DNA from 3 places in the Ancylobacter sp. genome. Region 2 is predicted to be linked to each of the others. Evidence: riboswitches for the same ligand, from Rfam matches in the RefSeq annotation. Region 2 holds a riboswitch; each other region holds the start of a gene.

Region 1 (6,266 bases), 1.9 Mb from region 2:
CGGCCAGGTGCAGGGCTCATTCTCTTTCTTCATCAACGCCTATACGACGCTGGCCGAATGGAAATCGGTGGTCGACCGGCTCGTCGGCTTCGAGAAGTCCGTCATGGTGACGCAGGCCGAGGCGCTGCGCAGCGATTTCCACCGCGTGCCGGCGACCGGCGCCGCGCCGCTGGCGGTCCGCGCCATGGAGGTTCGCCTGCCGGACGGGCGGGCGCTGCTGGACGTGGCGGCGCTCGATCTGGCGCGTGGCGAGCGCGTGCTGCTCTCCGGCCCCTCGGGCAGCGGCAAGAGCACGCTGCTGCGCGCCATTGCCGGCATCTGGCCGCATGGCCATGGCGAGGTGGCGGTGGCGCCCGACGCGCGGGTGCTGACCCTGCCGCAGCGGCCCTATCTGCCCGTCGGCACGCTGCGCGGCGCGCTGGCCTACCCCGACCCGCTGGAGATGTTTGGCGACGAGGAGCTGCGCGAGGCGCTGGAGGCGGTGGGGCTTCCCGCCCTTGCAGGGCGGCTGGACGAGAGCGCACCCTGGGCCTCGGTGTTGTCGGGTGGAGAGCAGCAGCGCCTTGCCGTGGCGCGTGCGCTGCTGGTGAAGCCGGACGTGCTCATGCTGGACGAGGCCACCTCGGCGCTCGACGAGGCCAGCGAGGCGGCGCTCTACCGGCTGCTGCGCGAAAGGCTGCCGCAGACCGCCCTGCTCTCCATCGGCCACCGCTCCACCCTGATCGAGCAGCACGAGCGGCAAATGGTGCTGAGCCGCGAGGGCAACGGCCCGGCGCGGCTGGTGGACCTTGCGACGGCCTCCGCCGATTGAACCTAGCGCGAGGCGGCGGCGCGGGCCTCCGCCTCGATGGCCAGTGTGCGCTCCAGCAGGATCTCGTAGATCGGCCGCCCGCCCAGCGCCAGGAACACCATGTGCGCGAAGATGGCGCAGATCATGACAGGCACCAGCACCGCATAGGCGCTGGTCAGCTCCAGCACCAGCACCATGCCGACCAGCGGCGCGCCGATGGTGGCGGCGAACAGCCCGCCCATGGCGGCGATGGCGAAGGTGGTGTGCGCCTGGTCCGGCAGGGTGAAGAACAGGTCGAGCGTGGTGCCGTAGCAAAGCCCGATGGTGGTCGCGAGCGCCAGGATAGGCGCGAAGATGCCGCCGGCGACGCCGGTGGAATAGCTCGCCATGGTCATGACGAAGCGCAGCAGCACCACGAAGACCAGCATGGCCAGCGGCAGGTTCTCGCGGGTGAGCTGCACCGCCAGCAATTCGCCGCCCTGCGTCGCCTCCGGCCGCACGAACATCAAGACGCCCACCGTCAGGCCGACAAAGGTCGGGAAGATGTAGAACGAGGTGCGCATGCCCAGCCGCCGCACATGGTCCAGCGACCAGACCAGCGTGCGGTTGAAGACGAAACCCGCCACGCCGAGAATGCCGCCGAGCACCACGAAGGCCGGCAGCCAGCCATAGGGAATGGTGGCGGCCTCCAGCAGCATGTAGGGCCGGGCGCCGGTGAGATATTCGGTGACGATGGCGCTGGCGATGGAGGCCAGCACCACGGCGATATAGGTGCGCGAGGAATAGGGGAACTGCCGCCGCGTTTCCTCGATGACGAACAGCACGGCGGCGAGCGGTGCGTTGAAGGCGGCGGCAAGGCCGGCCGCGCCGCCGGCGGCGAGCAGGCCGCGCATGTCCTCGCCCGACCATTTCATCAGGTCGGACGCTGCCTTGGCGACCGAGGCGCCGATATGGATGGTCGGTCCCTCGCGCCCTAGCACCATGCCGGAGGACAGCGAGAGCAGGCCGGCGACGAACTTCACCGGCAGCACGCGATGCCAGCGCACCTCGCGCAGCCCTTCCATCGCGCCTTCGATTTCCGGCACGCCGGAACCGCTCGCCTCGGGAGCGAAGCGGCGCACCAGCCAGAGCGAGACGAGCGTCATCGCGGCGGCGACCAGCGCGGCGGCGGCATAGAGGGGAAAGCCGTCGAGCCCGAGGCCGGTGTCGAGATAGGCCGGCCAGGCGGCGGTGAGCTTCTCGACGCCGACATGGAAGGCCGAGCCGAGCAGGCCGACAACGGCCCCCACCAGAATCGCCACCGCGTGATACGGCACATTGCTCATGCCTGCCCCTCTGCGTCCCAGCTGCCCCGCATCGGTTAGCATCGCTGGGCGGGGATCGGAAGACCGGGCGGCGCCGTGCACGCGGGCGCCGCCCGGCAATGAGGTCCGGCGGCGCCTATGGCAGCGTCGGCGCGTAGACCGACACCGGCTCGACCGTGTCGATCAGGCCGTGGCTTTTCATGAACTCGCCGAAGCGGGCGTAGCGGCCTGCGTCCAGCGCCGCCGGCGCGTGGGCGAAGCGGCGCAGCGTGTCGGTCCAGGCGGTACGGTTCAGCTCGTCGTCGAGCTTGGGGTTGGCCTTGACGAACAGGCCCCACGCCTCGTCGGGATGGTTGAGGATGTAGATGGTGGCGTCCTCCACCGCCGCGAGGAAGCGCTTCAGCCGGGGATCGCCGATCTTGTCCTTGTGGGTGACATAGATCAGCTCGTCGAACACCGGCACGCCGTGCTCCTCGGGGAAGAAGGCGCGGCCTTCCTTGCCCTCCAGCCGGATCTGGGTGAGCTCGAAATTGCGATAGGCGCCGATGACCGCATCGACCTTGCCGGCGACAAGGGCGGGGGAGAGGGCGAAATTGACGTTGATCATCGTCACGTCCGAGGGCTTCAGCCCGGCGCTCGCCAGCATGGTGCCGAGCAGCGCATCCTCCAGCCCGGCGACGGAGTAGCCTACCGTCTTGCCCTTGAGGTCGGCGATGGAGGTGATGGGCCCGTCCTTCAGCGTCACCAGCGCGGTGAGCGGGGTGGAGATCAGCGTGCCGAAGCGCACCAGCGGCAGGCCCTCCTTCACCGAGAGATAGAGGCTGGGCTGGTAGCTGACCGCGATCTCGGCCTGCCCGGCGGCGACAAGGCGCGGCGGCGCGGACGGGTCGGCCGGGGCGACGAGCTCGACGTCGAGGTCGTGCGCTTTGAAGAAGCCCTTCTCCTGCGCCAGGATCAGCGGCGCATGGTCGGGGTTCACATACCAGTCAAGCAGGACGGTGAGCTTGTCGGCGGCGCTTGCGGGCGCGGCCGAGAAGGCGAGGGCGCAGGCGATGCCTGCGGCGGCGATGGTCTTAAGCATGGATCTCCTCCAGAGTTGGAGACCCGGCGCGAGCTTTCGGGGGAAATCCGGCGCGGGAGTCACGCGCCGCGTGAGGCCCCGCCGTCGCTCCGTCCCTTCGCCGGCATGACCCGGATCAGGTTCAAAGGGTCTGGCGGCTGCCATCTCAGCCCCTTCAGCCTTGCGGCCGGCGGGACACCCCTCGGACAGGCGGAGGCTAGCAGAGCCGGCAAGGAGGGGCAAATGGGGTGGCGCCCGGGAGATTCTAATAGCCCAGCTATCCCGGATCGGTCGGAAGAGAACGTGTTGTCATCCCGGCCGCAGCGAAGCGGAGAGCCGGGACCGCGCGCCCATGCTGCGCGTCCAGCGATCCCGGATCGACGCGGTGCGTCGTCCGGGATGACGGCGCATGGAACCGGGAGGCGCATGGAACCGGGAGGCGCCGCGCCTTACTCTCCCCGCCAGCCGTCGAGATACACCGTGCGCTCGACCCCGGCGAAGCGGCCGAGGCGGGCGAGTTCGGCGTCCAGCGCGTCGAGCCGGCCCTGCGAGGCGCGCACCCCCGGCTCCAGCCAGAGGCGGCGCACGTCGAGCGTGCCGGCCTTGCGGTCCGCCTTCATGTCGATGCGCCCGACCATGCGGTCGCCCTCCAGCAGCGGGAAGACGTAATAGCCATAGACGCGCTTTTCCGCCGGCACGAACACCTCGATGCGGTAGCTGAAGCCGAACAGCCGCTCCGCCCGGGCCCGGTCGCGCAGCAGCGGGTCGAACGGGCTCAGCACCCGCAGCCGGGCGGGCGGGGGCGGCAGCGAATCGAAAATCGCCGCGCTGCCGGCAAAGGCGTGCGAGGCGCGGGGCTTGCCCTCGACGCCCTCGACCAGCACGGGCTCCAGCCGGTCGCCCTGCGCGGCGACCCACGCCTTGGCCTCCTCCGGCGAGACGAGGTCCCAGAACGCGGCGATCTCGCCGGACGTGGCGAAGCCGAGCCGCTCCAGCGCCGAGGTGCAGGCCCAGTCGACGAAGGCTTCCGCACTCACCTCGGCGTCGAGATGGCGGGCGGGGATCACGCGCGCGGTGAGGTCGTAGACCTTCTGGAAGCCTTCGCGCCCGGCAATGGCGAGTGCGCCGGTGCGCCAGTGATATTCCAGAGCGGTCTTTTCCGGGTGCCAGTTCCACCAGCCGCCGGGCGGGCGCTTGCCGGCGACCGGGTCCTGCTCGAAGTCGCGGGCCATCAGCCGGCCTTCGGTGCGCACCCGCTCCAGCACGTGGTCGACATAGGTCTCGAAGCCGTTCTCGTGCCAGCTGCGCCAGCGATCGGCTAGCGTCTGCGTGGCCCGCGCGAAGCGATGCTTCCAATAGGGATAGAAGGCGGTGGGGATGATGGCGGCGTCGTGCGTCCAGTGCTCGAACAGCGCGCCGTCCTTCTCCAGCAGCGCGGTGAGGTGCGCGCGCTTGTAGGTCGGGTTGCGGGCGAACAGGATGTGGTGGTGCGCCCGCTCGACGGTGGAAATGCTGTCGACCTGAACGAAGCCGATCGTCTCGATGAGTTCCAGCAGCCCCGCCTTGCTGAGCGCGCCGCGCGGCCGGCTGAGGCCCTGCTTCGCCAGGAAGACCCGCCGGGCGTCGGCGTTCGAGAGGTTGAGGGTCATGACGGCGCGGTCTCCGGCGCCCAGGGCACCAGGCGCGTCAGCCCGCGATCGACCAGGGTGAACAGGATCAGCGCCATGGCGAGCAACACGGCGAGCGCGGCGAACACCATGTCGGTCTGCATGCGGGCGTTGGAATAGATCATGAGGTAGCCGAGCCCGGCCGAGGCGCCGACCCATTCGCCCACCACCGCGCCGATGGGCGCGACGGCGGTGGCGACCTTGAGGCCGGAGGCGAGCGACGGCAGCGCGGCGGGAATGCGGATGAAGCGCAGCGTCTTCAGCGTACCGGCCCCGCCGAGCCGCGCGAGGTCGACGAGGCCCTGCTCGGTGCGCGCCAGCCCGTCATGAAAGGCCGAGGCGACGGGGAAGAAGATGATGAGGCTCGCCATCACGATCTTCGAGGCGAGGCCGAAGCCGAACCAGATGACCAGCAGCGGCGCGATGGCAAACACCGGCAGCGCCTGCGCCACCAGCAGCACCGGGCGCATGGCGCGGCGCGCCAGCGGCGAGGCGGCCATGGCCAGCGCGCAGGCGATGCCCAGCAACGAGCCGCACAGCAGCCCGAGCAGCATCTCCCCCAGCGTGATGCTGGCATTGTGGGCCAGCACGCCGGCATTGTTCCACGCCGTCATGCCGATGCGCAGCGGGCCGGGCAAGATGTAGGCGGGCACCGCGAGCAGGCGCACCGCGCCTTCCCACAGCCCCAGCAGAACGAGAGTGACGGCAAGCGCGCGCCCGGTGGCGGCCATGGGGAGAATCCTGCATGCGTTGCAGCACTTATAGCCGCCAGCCGGCAAATGCGCGACGCTTGTGCCGGCCTGGAGAGGCTTGACGACCATCAACGCCGTGCCCCTTCATGGCGTCGAAAAAAGTTTCGAGCGGAAACAGGGGAGGAACCCAGATGATCAAGGACATTCTCGTCAGCCTTCGCGTGGGAACAGACGGCGAAGACGTCGCCGTGGATTACGCGGTTTCCGCCGCCGCCGCGCTCGGCGCGCACCTGACCGGCATCGCCGTCAGCTACGAGATCGACGTGCCGCCGGTCTATACGGAAGCATTCTCCACCGATTTCATCGAGTCGCAGCGCGAAGAGAGCCAGCGCCAGGCCAAGACCTCGGTCGAGCGCTTCGGCGAGGCGGCGCGCTCGCTCGGCCTGTCGGGCGAGGTCCGGCTGATCGACGGCACCCCCGGCGGCGCCGCCGAGCAGATCGGCGTGATGGCCCGCCTTTACGACCTCACCATCGTCAACCAGGCCGACCCGGACCGGATGGGCGCCGAGGAGGTCATCACCGAGGCCGTTCTGTTCGATTCCGGCCGGCCGGTGCTGGTGGTGCCGCGCGCGCAGCAGAAACCATTTTCCGCCAAGCGCATCATGGTCGCCTGGGACGGCGGGCGGCCCTCGGCGCGCGCGGTGGCGGAGGCGCGGGCGCTGCTCGGCCACGCCCATCTCGTCGAGGCCGTGG
Region 2 (6,266 bases):
GAGTCAGCGGCTCTTCGACGGGGCTGGCGCCGGCGCGGTGCCGGTGGCGTCCCCGGGCGCGCTCTCGACCTTGCCGCGGCGCTGCAGAAGCAGCACGACGATCCAGCACAGAAGCGCCCAGGCGCTGCCCGCGCACCAGCCCGCGAGCACGTCGGTCGGCCAGTGAACGCCGAGATAGATGCGGCTGAAGCCCACCATCAATGTGAGACCGACGGCGACAGCGAGCACATAGGCCTTGAGGAGCGGCTTGCGCACCGTGCGCACCAGAAGCACGCCCAGGGTGAGGAAGGTGACCGCCGAGCCCATGGCGTGGCCGCTTGGGAAGCTCAACGTGCTGACATCGACCAGATGGGCCACGAGGTCGGGGCGGGGGCGGTCGAAGCCCAGCTTCAGCGCGTAGCTCAGAAGGCCGCCACCGGCCGTGGCGATGAGCACGAAGAGCGCGGCCGCGCGCTTGCCGTCCATGGCGAGAAAGCCCGCGACGATGAGCGTCAGGAGGGTCAGCACCGTCGTGCTGCCCAGCGACGTCACGTCGCGCATGACGATTTCCAGCCAGGGCGGGCCGATCGGGTCCGCAGGATCTCCCGCCACGCGGAAGGCCAGGAGTATGGCCTCGTCAAAGGCGTGGGTCTCTCCCTCGGTCACCTCGTCGGCGATGAGCCCGAACGTCAGCAGCCCCAGTGCCGCACCGAGGATCCCCAGCAAGACGGCCATTTCCGGCAGGAGAAAGCTGGGAAACTGGCGCAGGCGCGGCGGCAGGCGGTCGAGGAATGTGCGGGGAGGGGAGGAGGACATCATTCACCAGGGTCACAGAAATTAGCGCTGGGACATGCCCATCGGACGTGGAACCGATTGGGGCGTCGCGGTGTTCCCTTGCTACAATCTCAAGGAGGTATTCATGTTGAAGGGTGGCGCTCTCTGGATGCTCGGTATTCCGCTGCCGATTATTCTTATTCTGTGGTTCCTGGGCTATCTCTGATAGCTGCGGTTTCCCGGCCGCGGCACTTTGCGGAGACCTGACGCGAAGGCTACGCTGTCGGCAACCGCGCGGCGCGCGGAAGGCAAATAATGTCCAGCGACCATGAACCTCGTCGTTAGCCACGATTTCGCGCTGGTGGCGCTGTCCATCCTGATCGCGGTGGCGGCGTCCTATACCGCTCTCGATCTGGCAGGCCGGATTGCAGGCGCGCGCGGAAGTGCGCGCCTCGCCTGGTTGGGATCGGCGGCGGTGGTGCTCGGCGGGGGCATATGGGCCATGCATTTCATCGCCATGTTGGCGTTGAATCTTGGCGTGGAAGTGTCTTACGGGCTCGGCCTGACGCTGCTGTCCCTTCTGCTGGCGGTCGCCGCCACCGGTGTCGCGCTGTGGGCGGCCGGCCGCGCTGCGGTGGGGCTGGACGGAATCCTTCTCTCGGGCATCTTCATGGGGCTCGGCGTTGTCGGAATGCACTACACCGGCATGGCGGCCATGCAGATGCCCGGAAGGATGTCGCATGACATGATCTATGTCGGCGCCGCCATCGTGCTGGCCGTCGCCGCATCAACGATTGCCTTGTGGCTGGCCTTCCGCCGCCACAACGTGCCCCAGCGCCTCATCGCCGCGCTGGCGCTCGGCTTCGGCATCGCCGCCATGCACTATGTGGCGATGATGGGCGTGACCTTCGCCGGCCATAGCGACGCCCGCGACACGGCCCTGGCTGCTTCTGCCGGCGGCATCGGCAATGGCGCGCTGGTGGCGGTGGTGACGGCGGCGACCTTCGCCATATTCGTCGCGATGCTTCTGGCCGCCGCCTATGACAGGCGCTTCGCCGTGCTCTCCGAACGCGAGGCGGGCCTTTGGCGCGAGAGCGAGGAGCGTTACCGCAACCTCTACCGCCGCACGCCGCTGCCGCTGCATTCTCTTGGCCCTGATGGCCATATTGCGCAGGTGAGCGACCGTTGGCTGAGCCTGCTCGGCTATGAGCGCGACGAAGTCGTCGGGCGTCCTCTGACGGATTTCATGACCGCGGATTCGGCACGCCGTCGCCGCGAAGAACACTGGCCGCGCCTGCTCGAAACCGGCGAACTGCGCGAGGCCGAGTATACGCTGCTGGCCAAGGACGGGCATGTGCTCGACTGCATCCTCTCCGCCATCGCCGAGAAGGACGCCGCCGGTAACCTCACCATGACGCTGTGCGGTCTGGTCGACGTCACGGAACGCCGCGCGACCGAAGAGGCGCTGCGGCAGGCGCAGAAGCTGGAAGCGGTGGGCCAGCTCACCGGTGGCATCGCGCATGACTTCAACAATCTTCTCGCCGTGGTCCTCGGCAATCTGGAACTCGCCGCCAAGCGGGCGCCGGACGATCCTCGGCTGCGTCTGTTGCTCGGAAATGCTCAGCAGGCCGCGCAGCGCGGCGCGGCGTTGACCCAGCGCATGCTGGCCTTCGCCCGCCGGCAGGACCTCAAGCCCGCCCCGGTAGACATACCCGAGCTTGTGCTGGGCATGGCCGACATGATGCGCCGCTCGATTGGCCCGAGCGTGCGCATAGAAACGCGCTTCCCGCTCGGCCTTCCCTGCGCGCGAGTGGACGCCAACCAGCTCGAACTGGCCCTGCTCAACCTCGCCGTCAACGCGCGCGACGCGATGCCGGATGGCGGCGTCATCACCGTTGCCGCCCGCGAGGAAATCGTCGCCCCGCCGGATGCGGACGGGGTCGGGGAGCCGGGTCGGCTCAAGCCGGGTCACTATTTCTGCCTGTCGATCAGCGACAGCGGCAGCGGCATGGATGCGGAGACGCTTGCCCGCGCGACGGAACCCTTCTTCACCACCAAGGGGGTGGGCAAGGGCACCGGACTTGGCCTCGCCATGGTGCACGGGCTGGCGGCGCAATCGGGCGGCAAGCTGGGGCTGGAGAGCAAGGCCGGCAAGGGCACGATCGCCACGATCTACCTCCCTGTTGCCGAAGGGGCCCGCAGCGCGGCGGCACCCGAAGCCGCGGTCGAGGAGGATGGCGTGCCCGTCGGGGACGCCGGGGCGCAGCGTGTGCTTGTTGTCGACGATGATCCGCTGGTGCTGTCGGCCACCGGCGCGATGCTGGAGGATCTCGGCTGCGTGGTGACGGAGGCTTCGTCCGCCCGGGAGGCACTGGGCCTGCTGGAAGGCGGCGCTACCTTCGACGTCGTGCTGACCGATCAGGCCATGCCAGGCATGACCGGCGTGCAGATGGCGGCGGTGATCGACGAGCGCTGGCCAGGCCTGCCGCTCATCCTCGGCACCGGCTATGCCGAGTTGCCGGCCGACGCCAAGGCGGGCATGCCGCGCCTCGGCAAGCCCTTCAGCCGGGAAATGCTGCGGCGCGCGATTGCTGCCGCCACCCGCAAGGTGCCCGACAATGTGGTGCCGATGCCCCGTCGCGGCTAAAGCGCCGACCCGCTGGCGGGCCGACCGGAATATTGTGGACCGCCGGTGACATTCGCCGGCTGAATGACTATATCCAAAGCGTCCGGGGGAGCCTCGTCAGGAGGCTGAGAGGCTATCGGCGCGCAGAGTGTGCGCGGCATGGCGACCCTTCGAACCTGATCCAGTTGAAACTGGCGGAGGGAGGGAGTGCATGTTTCCCCTGCAACGTGAATCGGCCGACCCAGCGCCCGCCCGTCCGGCGGCGAATGCCATGCGTGTGAAAATAGTCGGCGCCGGCGTCGCGGGTCTCACCTGTGCCCACGCTTTCGCCCGGCGCGGCGCCAAGGTGACCATCGTCGAGCGGAAGGCAGGGTCCGGGCAGGGATGCTCCTGGTATGCTGGCGGCATGCTGGCGCCGTGGTGCGAGCGGGAGAGTGCCGAGCCGATCATCGTCGATCTGGGTCTTGAATCGCTGCAATACTGGCGCGAGGCGGTGCCCGACGTGCCTGCCGAGGGCAGCTTGGTGCTGGCGCCGCCGCGCGATCTGCCGGATCTGCGCCGCTTCGCCCGGCGGACCTCGAACTTCGAATGGATCGATGGTGCCGGCATCGCTGCCCTAGAACCCGATCTCGACGGACGCTTCGACCAGGGGCTGTTCTTCCCGACGGAAGCGCATCTTGAGCCGCGCAAGGCTCTGGCGGCGCTGACCCGTCGGCTGGTTGACGACCACGGCGTGACCCTCCGCTACGAGTCGGAAGGGTTGGAGGACGCCGATGCCGCCCCCGCCGACCTTGTGGTCGACTGCCGCGGACTGGCCGCACGCGACACCCTCGCTGATCTGCGGGGGGTGAAGGGCGAGATGCTGGTGCTCTATTCCACCGAGATCAGCCTCAAGCGCCCGGTGCGCCTGCTGCACCCGCGCATTCCGGTCTATATCGTCCCGCGCGGCGACGGGCATTTCATGATCGGCGCCACATCGATCGAGAATGACGAGCGCGGCCGCGTCACCGGGCGTTCGATGCTGGAACTGCTTGGCGCCGCCTATGCGCTGCACCCGGCTTTCGGCGAGGCGGAGATCGTCGAGATCGGGGCGGATGTGCGCCCGGCCTTTCCCGATAATTTGCCGCGCCTGCGCAGGCGCGGCAACACACTCTATGTCAACGGTCTGTACCGGCACGGATTCCTGGCGGCGCCCGCGCTGGCGCGCCGCGCGGCGGAGGTCGCGTTCGACGGGGCCCATTTCCCGGAGGTGATGGATGAAGATCATCGTGAATGGTGAGCCGGCCGATACGCGGGCCGGCACGCTGGCCGGCCTTCTGGCCGAGCTTGAACTGACCGACGCCATCGTCGCGACGGCGGTGAATGGCGACATGGTGCGCGCCGCACGGCGCGAGGCGACCCCCATCGCCGATGGCGACCGGGTGGAAATTCTTGCCCCCATGCAGGGGGGATGACGGAGAGGCTGTCATGGATGCGATGACCGACAAGACGGCAAAGCTGGCGGATCCGGTGACGTTCTACGGCACTGATGTGACCTCGCGCCTGCTGCTGGGCACGGCGCAATACCCTTCGCCGGCGATCCTTGCGGAAGCGATCCGCGCCTCGGGCACGGAGATCGTCACCGTCTCGCTGCGGCGTGAATCAGGCGTGGCGAAATCGGGCCAGAGTTTCTGGCAGCTGATCCGCGACCTCGGCGTGAAGGTGCTGCCCAATACTGCCGGCTGCAAGACGGTGAAGGAAGCCGTCACCACCGCCGAAATGGCGCGCGAGCTGTTCGGCACGCCCTGGGTGAAGCTGGAGGTGATTGGCGAGGACGACACGCTGCAGCCCGACGTGTTCGGGCTGGTGGAGGCGGCGCGCCTTCTCACCCGCGACGGCTTCCAGGTGTTTCCCTATACCACCGAGGACCTCGTGGTGGCTGAGAAGCTGATTTCCGCCGGCTGCGAGGTGCTGATGCCGTGGGGCGCGCCGATCGGCTCCGGCCGCGGCCTGAACAACCCCTATGGCCTGCGCTCCATGCGCGCCCATTTCCCCGGCGTGCCGCTTGTGGTGGATGCCGGCGTCGGCCTGCCCTCGCATGCGGCGGCGGCGATGGAGATGGGTTATGACGCCGTGCTGCTGAACACCGCCGTCGCCAAGGCCGGCGATCCCGTCCGCATGGCCCGTGCCTTCGCCGCCGCCATCGCCGCCGGGCGCGAGGCGGTGATCGCCGATCCCATGGAGGTGCGCGACATGGCGGCGCCTTCGACGCCCGTCATGGGCCGAGCCTTTCTGGGCTCCTGATCAGTGAGTGAGTCATGAAGCTCGATCCGTTCTACCTCATCGTCGACCGCGCCTCCTGGCTGCCGCGCCTGCTTCCGCAGGGCGTGAAGCTGGTGCAACTGCGCGCCAAGGAACTGGAAGAGGACGAATTGCGGCGCGAGATCGTCACCGCCCGCGAGGTCTGCGCGCGCTTCGGCGCGCAGCTCATCGTCAATGACTATTGGAAGCTCGCCATCGAGCTCGGCTGCGACTTCGTCCATCTCGGGCAAGAGGATCTCGCCGAAGCCGACGTTCCCGCCATGCGGCGCGCCGGGCTGAAGCTTGGCATTAGCACCCATGACGAGGCCGAGCTGGAAGCCGCGCTGCTGGCGCGGCCGGACTATATCGCGCTCGGGCCCGTCTATCCTACCATCCTGAAGAAGATGCGGTGGGCGCCGCAGGGACTGGACCGCGTGACCCAGTGGAAGACGCGCATCGGCGACCTGCCGCTGGTCGCCATTGGCGGCCTCTCCCTGGCGCGCGCGCCGGGAGTGCGCCAGGCCGGTGCCGACAGCCTCGCTGTGGTCACCGATGTACTGCTGAACGACAACCCCGAGGCCCGCGCCCGCGAATGGGTGCTGGAGAC
Region 3 (6,266 bases), 280 kb from region 2:
GCGGCGGGCTCCCGCTGCGCAGCTTGGCAGTATTCAAAACAGACACGCGGCGCCCGGGTGCTGGCGACGGGGGCTCCGTTCACGCTTTCGCCGCGAATTTGACGTTGTTTGCCCGGATGAGGGTCAGTCAACATTCCTCAACGTTCCTGCTCATCACTTGCTATATGAATTTGAGCTTACCCAACGCAACCGTGCGACAACGATGTGACATCTTTTAATGTCGACTCATAGGGCAAGTCGAAAGTGTACGAGGACTGTTGGCTTACCGAACGGTGTGAGAGGCATAAAACACAATTGGCATACATAATATTGTCGATTATGATCAGGCCTTAGCGGGTCGGTTCTGCAACCCTGCGTCAGGAGCCTTCGAGCGGCTCGGGACACGACGTAAGGCGGCAGATACCGCGCAACCTTTTTGGGAATGACACTGCCGCGACGCGGCCGTCACGGGGGCGGGAACAGCGCTCCCCGTGACCAACGACAAGCCGGCGCCCTTGCCCAGAGGCTCGGAGCGACCGCAACAAAAAAGCCGATCCGCGGCACAATTTGAATTGGGATGAGGAGATCGCCCTTGAGTACGTCCAAGACGCTGGCGGCCGTCGGGCCAGGCCAGGATTTTTCGGAAAGCCGTCGCTGGCTTCAGCTTGTCGTCGGTGTCGTCTGCATGGTGGCCACCGCGAACATCCAGTACGCGTGGACCCTGTTCGTTCCTGAGATTCAGGAGACCTTCGGCTGGGAGCGCGCATCGATCCAGATCGCGTTCACCATCTTCGTCCTCGTCCAGACCTGGCTTGCGCCGATCGAAGGCTACTTCATCGACAAGCTCGGCCCGCGCCTGATGGTCGCCTTCGGTGCCGTCTTCATCGGCACCGCCTGGGTGATCAACGCGCAGGCCACCAGCCTGATGGGCTTCTACTTCGGCGCGGCCATCGGCGGCATCGGCGTGGGCTCCATCTACGCCACCTGCATCAACAACGCCCTGAAGTGGTTCCCCGATCGCCGCGGCCTCGCCGTCGGCCTGACGGCGGGTGGCTATGGCGCCGGTTCGGCCGCCACCATCCTGCCGATCGCCGCCATGATCGAGTCGTCGGGCTTCCAGGAGACCTTCTTCTTCTTCGGCCTGCTGCAGGGCGGCCTCGCCTTCGTCGCGGCTTGGTTCCTGCGCTCGCCCAAGGTTGGCGAAGTGAAGGCTTCCAACAAGCTCAACCAGAGCCGCCGCGACTACACCCTCACCGAAGCCATGAGCACCAAGCTCTTCTGGCTGATGTTCCTGATGTTCATCTGCGTCGTCACCGGCGGCATGATGGCCGTGGCGCAGCTCGGCGTCATCGCGCAGGATCTCGGCGTGAAGGAGTTCAAGGTCGACCTGTACTTCTTCGTGATGGCCGCCCTGCCGCTCGCGCTGATGCTCGATCGCGTCATGAACGGCATCTCGCGTCCGCTGTTCGGCTGGATCTCGGATCATATCGGCCGTGAGAAGACCATGGTCATCGCCTTCACGCTCGAAGGCCTCGGCATCATCGCGCTCGGCGCCTTCGGCCACAATCCGTGGGCGTTCCTCATCCTCTCCGGCGTGGTGTTCCTCGCCTGGGGTGAAGTCTACTCGCTGTTCTCGGCTCTGGCCGGCGACGCCTTCGGCACCAAGCACATCGGCAAGATCTACGGCGTGCTCTACACCGCCAAGGGCATCGGCGCGCTGTTCGTGCCGGTCGGCAACCTGCTGATGGAAGCGACCGGCACCTGGTCGACCGTGCTCTACACGGTTGCCGCCATGGACCTGTTCGCGGCCTTCCTGGCGATCGCGGTTCTGCCGCGCACCCTCAAGGCGCATGTGGCGCGTTCCGCCGCCATGCCGCCTGCGGTGGAAAAGACCACCACCGCCTCGGCGCATGCCTGACCCCGATCGGCGGCCCCTCCGGCCGCCGGACGGAACGCACGCCATAGCGTTACCTGTACGATCTGGGGGCCCTTGCGGGCCCCCTTTTCGTTTTGGAGACGGATTTCAGCCGGCGTCGGCCGGCAGAGCCAGCGCGAGATCGGCGAGGTATTCGACCTTCAGGCTGGCGAGCGGGCCGAGCACGGCGAGCGCCGGCTGGTCGAACCAGCGTGCCTCCAGCGCGTCGTCGGCCGCCACCGCCTCGCCGGCGCGCCAGCGGCAAAGCACCGCGATCATCGCGAAATGGTGGGCGAGAGTGCCGGCATCATTGTGCTGGATGAAGTCGAGCACGGTGAGCAGGCGCGGCGTGTCGGCCGCAATGCCGGTTTCCTCGTGCAGTTCGCGCAGTGCCGCGTCGAGATGCGTCTCGCCCGGCTCCACCCGGCCGCCGGGAAACCCCCACAGGCCCTGATCCGGCGGATTGGCGCGGCGCACCAGCAGCACCTCCCCCGCGCGTTCGACGAGGGCCAGCACGGCGACGGTAGGGCGGGCAGAGGACGGCGCATTCATTCAGTCGGTGCTCCTGAAGGGGCGCGGCAGGGGTGGGCCTGCCGCGCACCGAACCTACTCCGCCGCTGTGGCGTCGCGATAGATCTGCCCGCCGCCGCTGCGGAAGCGTTCCGCCATGTCTTCCATCCCCCGCACGTTCTCGGCCTGCCGGGCGGTGTCGCGGATTTCGTGGCTGATCTTCATCGAGCAGAATTTAGGCCCGCACATCGAGCAGAAATGCGCCAGCTTGTGCGCCTCCTTCGGCATGGTCTCGTCATGGAAGGCCATGGCGGTGTCCGGGTCGAGCGCCAGGCTGAACTGGTCCTGCCAGCGGAACTCGAAGCGGGCGCGCGAGAGCGCATCGTCCCAGGCGCGCGCCAGCGGGTGGCCCTTGGCGAGATCGGCCGCGTGGGCGGCGATCTTGTAGGTGATGACGCCGGTCTTCACGTCGTCGCGGTTGGGCAGGCCGAGATGCTCCTTCGGCGTGACGTAGCAGAGCATGGCGGTGCCGAACCAGCCGATCATCGCCGCACCGATGGCGCTGGTGATGTGGTCGTAGCCGGGAGCGATGTCGGTGGTCAGTGGCCCGAGCGTATAGAACGGCGCCTCGCCGCAGGTGGCGAGCTGCTTGTCCATGTTGGCCTTGATCTTGTGCATCGGCACATGCCCGGGCCCCTCGATGATGACCTGGCAATCGTGCTTCCACGCGATCTGCGTGAGTTCTCCCAACGTCTCCAGCTCCGCGAACTGCGCCGCGTCATTGGCGTCGGCTATGGAGCCGGGGCGCAGCCCGTCGCCGAGCGAGAAGGTGACGTCATAGGCGCGCATGATCTCGCATATGTCCTCGAAGCGTTCATAGAGGAAGCTCTCGCGGTGATGGGCGAGGCACCATTTCGCCATGATGGAACCGCCGCGCGAGACGATGCCGGTCACCCGGTTGGCGGTGAGCGGCACATAGGGCAGGCGCACGCCGGCATGGATGGTGAAATAGTCGACGCCCTGCTCGGCCTGCTCGACCAGCGTGTCGCGGAACACCTCCCAGGTGAGGTCCTCGGCGATGCCGCCCACCTTCTCCAGCGCCTGGTAGATCGGCACGGTACCGATGGGCACCGGCGAATTGCGCACGATCCAGTCGCGGATGTTGTGGATGTTGCGCCCGGTGGAGAGGTCCATCACCGTGTCAGCGCCCCAGCGAATGGCCCACACCATCTTGTCAACCTCCTCGGCGACGGAGGAGGTGACGGCGGAATTGCCGATATTGGCGTTGATCTTGACGAGGAAGTTGCGCCCGATGGCCATCGGCTCCAACTCGCCATGGTTGATGTTGGCGGGGATGACCGCCCGCCCGCGCGCCACCTCGTCGCGCACGAATTCCGGCGTCACCATATCGGGGATGGCGGCGCCGAAATCCTCGCCGTCGCGGATGAGGTCGTGCATCCGCTCGCGCAGGCCATTCTCGCGCAGGGCGACATATTCCATCTCCGCCGTGACGATGCCGGCTCTCGCATAGGCCATCTGCGTCACCGCGCCGGCCTTCGCCCGCAGCGGCCGGCGGTGAACGGGGAAGGGCGCCACCAGCCTGTCGGCGGGCACATGGCCGTTGTCTTCCGGCTTCACCAGGCGGCCGGCATACTCTTCAACGTCGGCGCGCCCGCGCACCCAGGCGTCGCGCGGGCGCGCGAGGCCCGATGCGATGTCGATGGCGGCGTTCTCATCCGTATAGGGGCCGGAGGCATCATAGACCGCCAGATTGGGCTCGCCGGCCGAGGGGTGCAGCAGGATTTCGCGGAACGGCACGCGAAAGCCGCGCGCCGGGCATTCGGCATAGATGCGGCGCGAGCCGGGGATGGCGCCGGTGGCGACGCCGATGGCAGGGCTTTCGGGGTTTTTGGTCGTCATTGTGGATCTCCAGAACCAGAGGTTGGGGAGACCCGGGTATTTGACGTTGGGGAAGGATGGCGGCGCCTGTCCGGCGCGACAAGCGCGGGGTGGCGACGCCATTCGGTTCCGATCCCTTCGCCGGCATGACCCGGATCAGGTTCGAAGGGTCATCGCGTTGCCTTGCCTTTCGGCGTGGCCGGCGCTCTCTCAGCCCCCTAGCGGGGCTCCCCTTGGAACGTGTTGATCTTTGACGAAAGTCGGTGCCGGGTCAAATCCGGTGCGATCCGTCACCCTGCCGCCGCCGTATTTCCTGTAGATTGCTGAGCCACGCGCTAGATTGCAGAACGAGACACCGGAGAGTGCCATGCCCAGCTTGACCACATCGCTTGGCAGGATTGCCATACTGGCGGCGCTTGCCGCGCCCTTCGCCTTTGCCACCGGCGCCATGGCGCAGCAGAACTGTGGCACCTCGGGAGCCGGCTTCGATGCGTGGCTGGCCGGCTTCAAGCAGCAGGCGGTGGCGCAGGGCGTCTCGCCGCGCACGGTGGCGGCGGCGCTCAACGGCGTGACCTACGCCCCCGACATCGTCGGCACCGATCGCGGGCAGAAGGTGTTCGGGCAGAGCTTCTTCCAGTTCTCCGACCGCATGGTCGCCAATTACCGCATCCAGCAGGGGCGGCAGAAGATCCAGGGCAATCCCGATCTGTTCAGCCGGATCGAGCAGCGCTTCGGCGTGCCGGGCGCGGTGCTGGTCGCCTTCTGGGGGCTCGAGACCGATTTCGGCGCCTTCATGGGCGACAAGCAGACGATCCGCTCGGTGGCCTCGCTGGCGTGGGATTGCCGGCGCTCGGACATGTTCCGCACCCAGTTGATGGCGGCGCTGAAGATCATCGACCGCGGCGACCTGACCACGCAGACCATGCGCGGGCCTTGGGCCGGCGAGCTCGGCCAGTTCCAGTTCCTGCCCGACCATTATCTCAATTACGGCGTCGACTTCGACGGCGACGGCCGGGTCGACCTGATCCGCTCCGCCCCCGACGCGCTGGCCTCGGCGGCGAACTACATCCAGGCCCTGGGCTGGAAGGCCGGACAGCCCTGGCTGGAGGAGGTGCGGGTGCCGGCAAACCTGCCCTGGGACCAGGCGGATCTCTCGATCAAGATCCCCCGGTCGCAATGGGCGCGCATGGGCGTGGTGCGGGCCGGCGGCGGGCAGCTTCCCGCCGACCAACTGCCGGCCTCGCTGCTGCTGCCCATGGGGCGCTTCGGGCCGGCCTTCCTCGTCTATCCCAATTTCGACGTGTTCACCGAGTGGAACAACTCGCTCACCTACGCCACCTCCGCCGCCTATCTCGCCTCGCGTGTTGCCGGGGCGGGGCCGTTCAATCGCGGGCAGGGCGACAAGATCCCGGTGCTCTCCATGGCGCAGGCGAAGGATCTGCAGACGCTGCTGAATGCGCGCGGGCATCATGTCGGGCGCGTCGACGGCATTATCGGCGCGGCGACGCGGCAGGCGATCAAGGTGGAGCAGATGCGGCTCGGCATGCCGGCCGATTCCTACCCGACGCCGGAACTGGTGGCGGCGCTGCGCGCGGGCAAGTGATTCTTTTTCCGGCAGATCGACGTCACGGCCGGGCTTGACCCGGTCCTCCACGCCATTCTTCCTCGCGCCGAAAACCTCGTTCCTCGGGTCAAACCCCGGGGATGACGGCGACTGGGCGGGATAACGGCGCGGGGGGTAGCGTTCGCCGGCAGGGCAGACCAACCGTCAGCCTCTACAGCACAGGCACGCCCTGCTGCTTGGCCTTCACTTCCGGCTCGACATGGATGTTGACGAGGATGTCGGCGACCTCGGCCTCCAGCGCGTCTTCGATGCGGTCGCAGATGGCATGGGCCTGGCTCACCGGCATGTCGCCGGGGACGACGAGGTGGAAGTCGACGAAGATCATGCGGCCGGCCTGCC

What was found. A riboswitch is a leader RNA that binds a small molecule or an ion and turns the genes downstream of it on or off. The one in region 2 is predicted to bind thiamine pyrophosphate.
Region 1: it holds a riboswitch for thiamine pyrophosphate, as region 2 does, so the genes downstream of both, ACQY76_RS13245 (ABC transporter substrate-binding protein) here and thiO (glycine oxidase ThiO) in region 2, are expected to answer to the same signal.
Region 3: it holds a riboswitch for thiamine pyrophosphate, as region 2 does, so the genes downstream of both, thiC (phosphomethylpyrimidine synthase ThiC) here and thiO (glycine oxidase ThiO) in region 2, are expected to answer to the same signal.

The regions. Positions count from the first base shown of each region.
Region 1 covers NZ_OZ257132.1:2,894,300-2,900,565, forward strand. The annotation lists gene ACQY76_RS13235 (ABC transporter ATP-binding protein/permease) at 1-811, shown strand, start outside; gene clcA (H(+)/Cl(-) exchange transporter ClcA) at 814-2,115, opposite strand; gene ACQY76_RS13245 (ABC transporter substrate-binding protein) at 2,231-3,175, opposite strand; TPP riboswitch at 3,251-3,367, opposite strand; gene ACQY76_RS13250 (winged helix-turn-helix domain-containing protein) at 3,604-4,803, opposite strand; gene ACQY76_RS13255 (ABC transporter permease) at 4,800-5,552, opposite strand; gene ACQY76_RS13260 (universal stress protein) at 5,705-6,266, shown strand, end outside.
Region 2 covers NZ_OZ257132.1:8,594-14,859, reverse strand. The annotation lists gene ACQY76_RS00070 (phosphatase PAP2 family protein) at 4-798, opposite strand; gene ACQY76_RS00065 (MHYT domain-containing protein) at 1,082-3,400, shown strand; TPP riboswitch at 3,475-3,599, shown strand; gene thiO (glycine oxidase ThiO) at 3,651-4,658, shown strand; gene thiS (sulfur carrier protein ThiS) at 4,636-4,833, shown strand; gene ACQY76_RS00050 (thiazole synthase) at 4,847-5,662, shown strand; gene ACQY76_RS00045 (thiamine phosphate synthase) at 5,677-6,266, shown strand, end outside.
Region 3 covers NZ_OZ257132.1:293,250-299,515, reverse strand. The annotation lists gene oxlT (oxalate/formate MFS antiporter) at 665-1,897, shown strand; gene ACQY76_RS01385 (NUDIX hydrolase) at 2,003-2,446, opposite strand; gene thiC (phosphomethylpyrimidine synthase ThiC) at 2,501-4,324, opposite strand; TPP riboswitch at 4,420-4,547, opposite strand; gene ACQY76_RS01375 (lytic murein transglycosylase) at 4,671-5,906, shown strand; gene ACQY76_RS01370 (cation diffusion facilitator family transporter) at 6,079-6,266, opposite strand, start outside.